DNA from 4 places in the Solibacillus kalamii genome. Region 1 is predicted to be linked to each of the others. Evidence: riboswitches for the same ligand, from Rfam matches in the RefSeq annotation. Region 1 holds a riboswitch; each other region holds the start of a gene.
What was found. A riboswitch is a leader RNA that binds a small molecule or an ion and turns the genes downstream of it on or off. The one in region 1 is predicted to bind thiamine pyrophosphate.
Positions count from the first base shown of each region.

Region 2: another riboswitch for thiamine pyrophosphate. It lies ahead of tenA (thiaminase II); the one in region 1 lies ahead of thiC (phosphomethylpyrimidine synthase ThiC).
Region 3: another riboswitch for thiamine pyrophosphate. It lies ahead of thiW (energy coupling factor transporter S component ThiW); the one in region 1 lies ahead of thiC (phosphomethylpyrimidine synthase ThiC).
Region 4: another riboswitch for thiamine pyrophosphate. It lies ahead of thiT (energy-coupled thiamine transporter ThiT); the one in region 1 lies ahead of thiC (phosphomethylpyrimidine synthase ThiC).

Region 1 is NZ_NHNT01000008.1:42,346-44,550, forward strand. Features, by position in the region: gene cobT (nicotinate-nucleotide--dimethylbenzimidazole phosphoribosyltransferase) at 1-194, opposite strand, end outside; cobalamin riboswitch at 290-469, opposite strand; TPP riboswitch at 785-899, shown strand; gene thiC (phosphomethylpyrimidine synthase ThiC) at 1,050-2,205, shown strand, end outside.
Region 2 is NZ_NHNT01000002.1:157,234-159,438, forward strand. Features, by position in the region: gene CBM15_RS04430 (NAD(P)H-dependent flavin oxidoreductase) at 1-812, shown strand, start outside; TPP riboswitch at 949-1,047, shown strand; TPP riboswitch at 1,114-1,212, shown strand; gene tenA (thiaminase II) at 1,290-1,982, shown strand; gene thiM (hydroxyethylthiazole kinase) at 1,960-2,205, shown strand, end outside.
Region 3 is NZ_NHNT01000019.1:8,403-10,607, forward strand. Features, by position in the region: gene CBM15_RS18540 (VOC family protein) at 1-25, shown strand, start outside; gene thiW (energy coupling factor transporter S component ThiW) at 400-906, opposite strand; TPP riboswitch at 997-1,086, opposite strand; gene CBM15_RS18550 (cupin domain-containing protein) at 1,207-1,779, opposite strand; gene CBM15_RS18555 (nucleotidyltransferase) at 1,859-2,205, opposite strand, start outside.
Region 4 is NZ_NHNT01000006.1:45,147-47,351, forward strand. Features, by position in the region: gene map (type I methionyl aminopeptidase) at 1-329, opposite strand, end outside; gene thiT (energy-coupled thiamine transporter ThiT) at 520-1,086, opposite strand; TPP riboswitch at 1,217-1,325, opposite strand; gene CBM15_RS10295 (magnetosome magnetite crystal formation protein family) at 1,442-1,774, shown strand; gene CBM15_RS19535 (hypothetical protein) at 1,842-1,970, shown strand; gene CBM15_RS10300 (AAA family ATPase) at 2,026-2,205, opposite strand, start outside.

The sequences.
Region 1 (2,205 bases):
ATGACGATCACCGCTTTATTATCGATTTTAGGCGCAAGGTCACCCGTAATTGTGGCGATTTGCAGAGCTAGTGATTCGAGCTTCCCTAGGCTTTGCGGCGGTTTGGCTAAAGAGTCTATGTACGTACGTGCTTTTTCTTCCATTTGTCGGTCGATTTCTTGAATTTGATCAATTGTTTGCTGTAATAATTGCATGTTTCGTTTCCCCCATCTAAATGTATTTTTGACAATAAAAATAGCCTGCAGTTTATTCGATAACAAATAAACTACAGACATATCCAGTGTCTATAAACAGTAAGCATACTTAGGCAGGTCTCCTGGCTCAGATTCACAATTTCATAGCCCCTTCCCAGATGTAAATCCAGTGGGTTTTGCTATGAAACTCCTCTATACAGTGTTGGGATTACGCTAAAGCTTTTCACTTTATTCCCTATTCTCCCTTAACGGGCACCTAATGCTTGATGAATTTACCATTACTTTACGACGAACGACTTTTTTCGTCAAGGATGATTTTCAATAAGCAGGAATTAAAACGTTTTCTGATTCAGAATTCCTTAAATCTAAAAAAAGTCCACCTCCTGAGAATGTTGACTCATCAGAAATAATAATACGTTCGGGTTTTGTTTCTTTATTGTTCTTAACATCGAGACATGCAGAGGTTTGTAATGTGCATGCGAAATGAGTACGATATCAATATCCGGTAAGGTAATTCATCTAACAAATACTTTTCTGAATTTTCCCTTTTATCTCAAGGTAGTTTCATGTATACTAATATAAAATTGAATAGAAATAACTAGGGGAGTCCAATAAGTTGGGCTGAGAATGAAACACGTTGAAGTTTCTTGACTCTTGGGACCTGATCTGGATCATACCAGCGTGGGGAAGTTAGCATCGTATTATAGTAATACTACTTCTGTATACATATTAGCCGGGTCCGACCATTTATTGGACACCGGCTTTTTTATGTACTTCATAAGCTTTTTTAAGCTCCTCACTGTTGTGCTCTATCTCTTGTCCTTATATTCAAAAAAGGAGAGATTTATTATGTCAATGTCACCATCTTCATTAAACGAACAAAGTATTTCCATTATGTCTAACTTTTCGGGTAGCAATAAAGTATATGTAACAGGCTCTAGACCTGACATTAAGGTTCCAATGCGTGAAATCGAGTTAAGCCCGACAACTGGTACGTTTGGAGAAGAGGAAAATCCTCCAGTACGTGTGTATGACACCAGCGGACCTTATACAGACCCTGATTATTCTGTCGATATTACAAAAGGTCTCCCTGCCCTTCGCAGTACATGGATTCAAGAACGTGGCGATGTGGAGGAATATGATGGTCGTGAAATCAAGCCTGAGGATAATGGTTATAAAGATAAAAACGATCCTCGTACTAATCATAACGTGTTTCCTGGTTTAAAGCGGAAACCGTTACGGGCTAAAAAAGGGAAAAATATTACACAACTTCATTATGCACGAAAAGGAATTATCACGCCTGAAATGGAATTTATCGCAATTAGAGAAAATATGAAACCTGAATTCGTACGGGATGAAGTTGCAAAGGGTCGAGCGATTATTCCTTCTAATATCAACCATCCAGAATCAGAGCCCATGATAATAGGTCGTAACTTTCATGTAAAAATTAACGCGAATATTGGCAATTCTGCTGTTTCATCTTCCATCGAAGAAGAGGTTGAAAAAATGACATGGGCAACACGTTGGGGTGCTGATAATATTATGGACCTATCAACAGGTAAAAACATTCACACAACACGGGAATGGATTATTCGAAATTCGGCTGTTCCTGTCGGTACCGTACCTATTTATCAAGCACTAGAAAAAGTAAATGGTGTTGCTGAAGACCTAACATGGGAGGTTTACCGTGATACATTGATTGAACAAGCCGAACAAGGGGTGGATTACTTCACCATTCATGCAGGGGTTCTTTTACGGTATGTTCCGTTAACAGCAAAACGTTTAACAGGTATTGTATCCCGAGGTGGATCTATTATGGCACAATGGTGTCTTCACCATCATAAAGAAAATTTTTTATATACTCACTTTGAAGAAATCTGTGAAATCATGAAAACTTATGATGTTTCCTTCTCTTTAGGGGATGGCTTACGTCCTGGTTCCATTGCAGATGCCAATGATGAAGCTCAATTTGCGGAATTAGAAACTCTTGGAGAACTAACAAAAATTGCTT
Region 2 (2,205 bases), on a different contig from region 1:
CTGAAATTACAGAGGAGTTGGCCAGCTATAATGCCAAAAATCCGGATCAGCCGGCTGCGCCATTTGCCATTAATCAGATTGTTCATAAAACAAATAAACGTCTGGAACAGGATATGGAGCTCTGTGTGAAATATAAAGTTCCGATTATTATTACTTCACTTGGGGCACGTGAAGAAGTATTTGAGGCAGCACATAGTTATGGAGGTATCGTTTTCCATGATGTCATTAACAATCATTTTGCAAAAAAAGCGATTCAAAAAGGTGCAGACGGCATCATTGCTGTAGCAACAGGCGCAGGCGGTCATGCAGGACAACAGAGTCCATTCGCGCTCGTACAGGAAATTCGTGAATGGTTTGACGGTCCATTAGCTTTATCAGGTTCAATCGCACGAGGGCACTCAGTGTTGGCAGCACAGGCAATGGGGGCTGATTTTGGCTATATCGGCTCACCATTCATCGCGACCGAAGAAGCGTTTGCTCGTCAAGAATATAAACAAATGATTGTTGATAGTACTGCAGAAGATATTGTATACAGCAATTTATTTACAGGAATCCACGGGAATTATTTGAAAGGTTCTATCATGAACGCGGGGATGGACCCGAGGAATTTAAAAGAAAGTGATCCTTCAGCAATGAACTTTAACGATAATACCGCAAAAGCCTGGAAAGATATTTGGGGCAGCGGGCAAGGAATTGGCGCGATTAAAGAGATTACTTCCACAAAACAATATGTCGATAAACTGGCTGAAGAATATGCTCAGGCTTATCATGAACTGACTGGTAAAAGATCGGCAGTAGCCCATTTACAATAGATGTAAGCGCATCATTAGTAACAGAATTTTACTAACGATGCGCTATTTTGGGTATAAGGTATTTAACTATTAATTTCGTAATTTTTTGAATTCACTTGCCCGGTTCGAATTAATTTGTTACACTCTGGGTAATTAAATGCATTTGCGGGGGGACACAGCAGTGTTGAGAAGGTTAAAACCTGACCCTTAGAACCTGACCGTTAATACGGACGTAGGGAGCAAAGTACAAGCTATACATATGTACTTACTTTGGCTCCGCGTATATTTTACGTGGAGTCTTTCTTTTGCAAATACACAAGCATTTGATTTGCGGGGGGACACAGCAGTGTTGAGAAGGTTAAAACCTGACCCTTGGAACCTGGCCGTTAATACGGACGTAGGGAGCAATGAAAAGTGGTACTTACACTTTTTGGGGACGTCTCTCTATATGTTGAGACGTCTTTTTTGTGCTTCCGCCAACAAAAAGGAGGAGTAACAATGGGATTTTGTGAAAAGGTAAGAAAAGAAACGGATTTTTATTGGGAGGCTAGCTTTTATCATCCTTTTGTACAAGGGATTGCAGATGGGAGTCTACCGCTGGAGAAGTTTAAGTTTTATATGCTGCAGGATGCGTATTATTTAAAACATTATACGAAAGTATTAGCTCTTGCAGCTGCAAAAGCGACAACTGATGATGATGTTCAATATTTTCTGCAAACAGCAAAGTTTATCCATGATGCCGAGCTTGAGTTGCATCGTACAACGTTTAAAGAATTAGGTGTGACAGCGGATGATTTGGAACAATTCGAACCAGCACCAGCAGCCTATAACTATGTGAGCCATATGTACAATGCAGTGCATAACGGAGATGTAGCAGAAGCATTTGCGGCAATCCTGCCATGCCCATGGCTGTACCAGGAAATTGGGCAAAGATTAAAAGATGCATGCCCCAATATACCTCTTTATGAACAGTGGATTGCATTATATGCTTCCGAGGAGATGCTTCAAAATATTGAAGTACAAAAATCGATGCTAGATCGATATGCGAAAGAACAACCTGCAAAGCTTAAAGTACTACAGGAGCATTTTAAGAAAAGCTGTTATTACGAATGGATGTTTTGGGAAATGCCTTGGACGAAGCAAAGCTGGGAACAAGGAGTGTATGTAAATGAGTCTGCAAGCAATTTATAATAAACAACCATTAGTTCATTGTATTACCAACTATGTTGTCGCAAATTTTACAGCGAATGGCTTGCTGGCGGTAGGAGCTTCACCAGTAATGGCGGATGCAATAGAAGAAGTGGGTGAAATGGCTGCCCAGGCCAATGCTTTGCTTTTAAATATGGGCACTTTGAATGAACGGACAATAGAGTCGATGAAGAAAGCAGGACTTAGCGCAAACATGCATAATACT
Region 3 (2,205 bases), on a different contig from region 1:
TTGGCAGATTAATTTACCTAACTAAAAATTGTGCCGGATGTATCGATTGATATACCCGGCGCTTCGTTTTCTAATATAGGGCATAGTTGTTCTAATATATTTTAAAATCTTCTAATAAAAATGAGAATTTCTAATATAAGTGTGAGTTGTGCTAATAAGTCTTTAATATGTTCAAATATCGTCCACAGAAGTTCTAATAACCCCCTGCAAACTTCTAATATCCATCACAAATCTTCTAATAAAAACGGAAGGCTACCGCAAAATGGACGCGCCATCTTATTTAGGAATAAGCCCGTTCTACCAAAAATTCCAAACTGTTCTAATATCATGCGCAGATGTCTAATATCCCGCCAAGAAGTTCTAATAACGACACAAAAATTTCTAATAAAAACCTTCCATTCACCCGGCATTATGATAAAGCATCCCGCCAAACGCCCGGTTTCTCACCATAATCTTCAGCAAGCCATAGCCTAAAAGCGACCCCGCAAAAGAACTCATCATAAATGCCGGGACAAAACCGAACAGCGCCGCTTCCTGACCTAAAAACAAAATGGCGATCGGATAAGTAGCCATCGCACCGAGCAACCCGGTCCCGATTACTTCACCTACTGCCGCAAACGCTAACTTCTTCGTTTTCGCAAATAGAAACGCAGCCAAAAAGGCACCGATCATACTCCCTGGATAAGCAAATATACTGCCTGTCCCCATTAAGTTTCTCAATGTCGATGTAAGGAATGCCTGTAATACCGCATACCATGGACCGAGCAACACCGCCGATACAACATTGGCAAAATGCTGAATCGGAAAAATTTTGGCAAAACCTAAAGGGATGTACACAAAACTGCTGAGAATCGTTGTAAGTGCAGCGATAATCGCTGAATACGTAAGCTTCCTCGTTTTATTCATTTCTACCATCCTTTACAATAAAATTTTGCAACAAAAAAACCACTTTCAACTAAAGAAAGTGGTATCGCAGCCTAAAACAAATAATAAAAAAAGGGGTCGACACTACTTTCCTACGCTAGTATTACCTAGATCAGGTGCAAAGGGTACTTCTCAGCCAAACAGGCGCCCCTAGTAGTTTTCATATTCAATTACGAGCAGATTAACTTCTGCCAATATTAGGTTAATTTCACAGTTATCATAACATGGCCGTTTCATTATGCAAATGCTTTTTTGAAATTTGATTCCTTTGACCGAGAAAAACTACTGCTCATACCCGCCGCCGTAGTTGCCGGGCTGGACTTGCTGCCATGGGTTTGGTGGACCGATGAACGTATTCGGCCTTACCGGTGCAACTGCCTGCGTCCATAAATTTTCGTTCATCCCATATGTGTGGGCCATAATATTTGCTGGTGTCAGCTTGAGGAGGTCGGAACCTAAAATGACTTCAGGTGTCGGTGCGTTGAAAATGGCGAGCAGATGCGTGTTGTTTTGCGTGGCGACTTCGTAATGCCACCACCCTTGAGGAACGTTTGCCACCTGGCCGGGGGTAATCGGAAAATGCATCAGCTGTTTCGTAAACGGATTCAAAATCGAAACAATCGCACTTCCCGCAATACAATAAACAAGTTCCGCCGCATTTTGGTGGTAGTGCGGTTCAATGACATTATTGGCACTCAAATAAATATCAAGCAGCGATATATTATCCAATGTGTTTAACTGGTTGACGCCCATTACATTAATAAAATTTTGCTGGTCTTTTACGAATAACGGGTTTTTATTAAGGTCGAATGTAAACTGGGGCTGCACTGATGTATAATCTTGATTCGGATTCAATAGTTCACCTCTTTTTTATTGTAGTTAAAGTATGCAATAATTTACCGGTGTGTGCCTATTGTCGAAAGTAGCCATCCATCTAAAAATACACATACAACGCATTGATTAATGTGAATATTAAAATAAACAGGGTAGCACCACATACAATAATTTCTGCAAAGTGGACGAACATGACTCTTTCATAACTTAACTCGGCTTTACGAAAACCAAAAAAATCCCCATGACTGATAATATAAATAAACGTACTCACTACCATTAAGGAAGACATTAAAAATGAAATTGTTGGCAAAGAAGTAACGTAGCGCGAGTTGCCTCCTGTTTCCATATAGAGCGGAATATCCAATCTTTTACTTAACACAAAACTGACAATGACCAGGATGTAGATAATAAGCGAAATATTAAACGGATGTTTACGGTAATCGATCA
Region 4 (2,205 bases), on a different contig from region 1:
ACAAAAGAAATACCTGTATCTGCAAAGTATCCGTTTAAAGAGCCCGATACATCAATGTTTACGATATCGCCGTCCTGAATAACCTTGTTCCCTGGAATGCCATGTGCAACTTCGTGATTTACTGAAATGCATGTATATCCCGGAAAATCGTATTCGCCTTTAGGACCAGAAACCGCGCCTGCTTCCGCAAACATACGGCCTGCAATTTCATCTAATTCTTTCGTTGTCACGCCAGGTACTGTCGCAGCTTTCATTGCCTCGCGAATTTCAGCACAAATGCGTCCAATTTTTTTAAACGCTTCTATTTCTTCTTGTGTAGTAACAATCATGTGTAACTTCCTTCCTCTTAAACAATGTCTACCCTTAACTATAGCATACTTAATATCGGTTGTAATTGTTCAAGGATTTTAAAATTATTTGGATTTATGATCAAATTAATACGACATTGTACAATAGAAAATAGAAAAAGCTTGCAACGGGAAAATAATCCCTTGCTGCAAGCCTTGAGTTTTCAATTCATTATGGTGTTTGTGCTTTTTTGAGTAAACGGGGTGCAGATGTGAATAATATAACTGCAATAACCGCTGTAATTATTGTAGCAGGTACCATATAAGTACTGTTATAAATTATTGAGTAGATCCACACATTATCATCGCCTGCGTACTCTTTAAAGAACACGACACCTGCGAGCAAGTGCGAAACAAATCTTAAAGCTCCGCCTATTAGAGCTCCTATAACGATATAAATTGCCATTTTTACTTTATTGAGTGATTGTGTTGCCTGTAATAATGGCTTTCTTACAATTGCCGCCAATCCTACTACTGTAAAGGCTAGACCGTAATCTAAAATCGCCTGAAGCCAGTGTACTATGTAAGCGCCGAACATCATTTGCATAACGCCGATCAGCAAGCCTGTTGCAAGTCCTGCTGTTAGTCCCCAACGAATGGCCATTAACATAATCGGTACCATAACAAAGCTGATTGACCCGCCCTGTGCCCACATTTTAAAAGATACTTGGTCCAATACAAGTCCGATGGCAGCAAATATCGCTATCTCCACCATCATCAATAATTTTTTTCTGTCCATAACAATTCCCCTTTCTTTTATCCGATGTAACAAAAGTGAAGAGGGATAGAATGGAACTTTTACTTCTTCTAGGTATTTAGAAAAAGCAAAAAACGATAATCAGGACAAAAGCCTGACTATCGTTTGAACAGTCGGATTCTATCCACATCCCTACGCAAGTGCTAACTTACAGGTTCAAAGAGTCAGTGCAATCCCGTGCACAATCTCAGCCGACTTTCTCGGCACCCCTTGTGGTACATCTAAATTTTTATTGTTTGAACATGCTCATTGTAACGAATATTTCTACAACTTTCAACAACTATTATTTTGAAACGTACTAGAATTACATATAATAGATACGAAGGAGTGATAAATGATGGATCAATCGAAAGGTTTAAGTGCACTAAGCTATTTGAGCTTTTATTTTGCACCGTTTATTTTACCGGTAATTATATTTATCGTTACGAAAGATGAAGCCGTTAAAGGCCATTCTAAAAAAGCTTTTATTTCTCAACTAATTCCAATACTGTTAGGGATTTTGTACATGATTTACTTTTTCACTTCCGTTCTTTCCTGGAATAACACTTTGACAGTGAGCGTGCAGGATTTCTTTATTAGTTCCCATTTTATCGGATTTATTCTTTTAGTCCTTATTACGTTTATTCTGGCGATTTGGAATCTAGTCCAAGCGATTAAAGTTTTACGTTAATGTTTATGATAGCTCCTTCTTTGGGTATATTTTTTATACGAAATGTATTCGTTAAGGAGTGTGTATCATGAAATTAAATAAACTCATTAAAACCGCAATTAAATATGGACCGATCGTGTACCCGATCATTAAAAAAATGATGGATAAAAAATCTGCACCCCAACCAGCAACTACACGACGAACGCCAAAACGTTAATACAGAAAAACACATTTCTCACTAAAACTAGTGTGAAATGTGTTTTTTGTTGTCTTTATTTAATAATAATTTCCGTTTTACTGTAGCCTTCTTTTAACTTTTGGACTTGTAAAATGGCAGGCATTGCTGCTTTTAATTCGGCCACATGGGAGATGACGCCGATTAAGCGGCCTGTTTGCTGAAGATCGATCAAAATATCGATTGCCCGTCTTAACGCCTCCTCATCCAATGTACC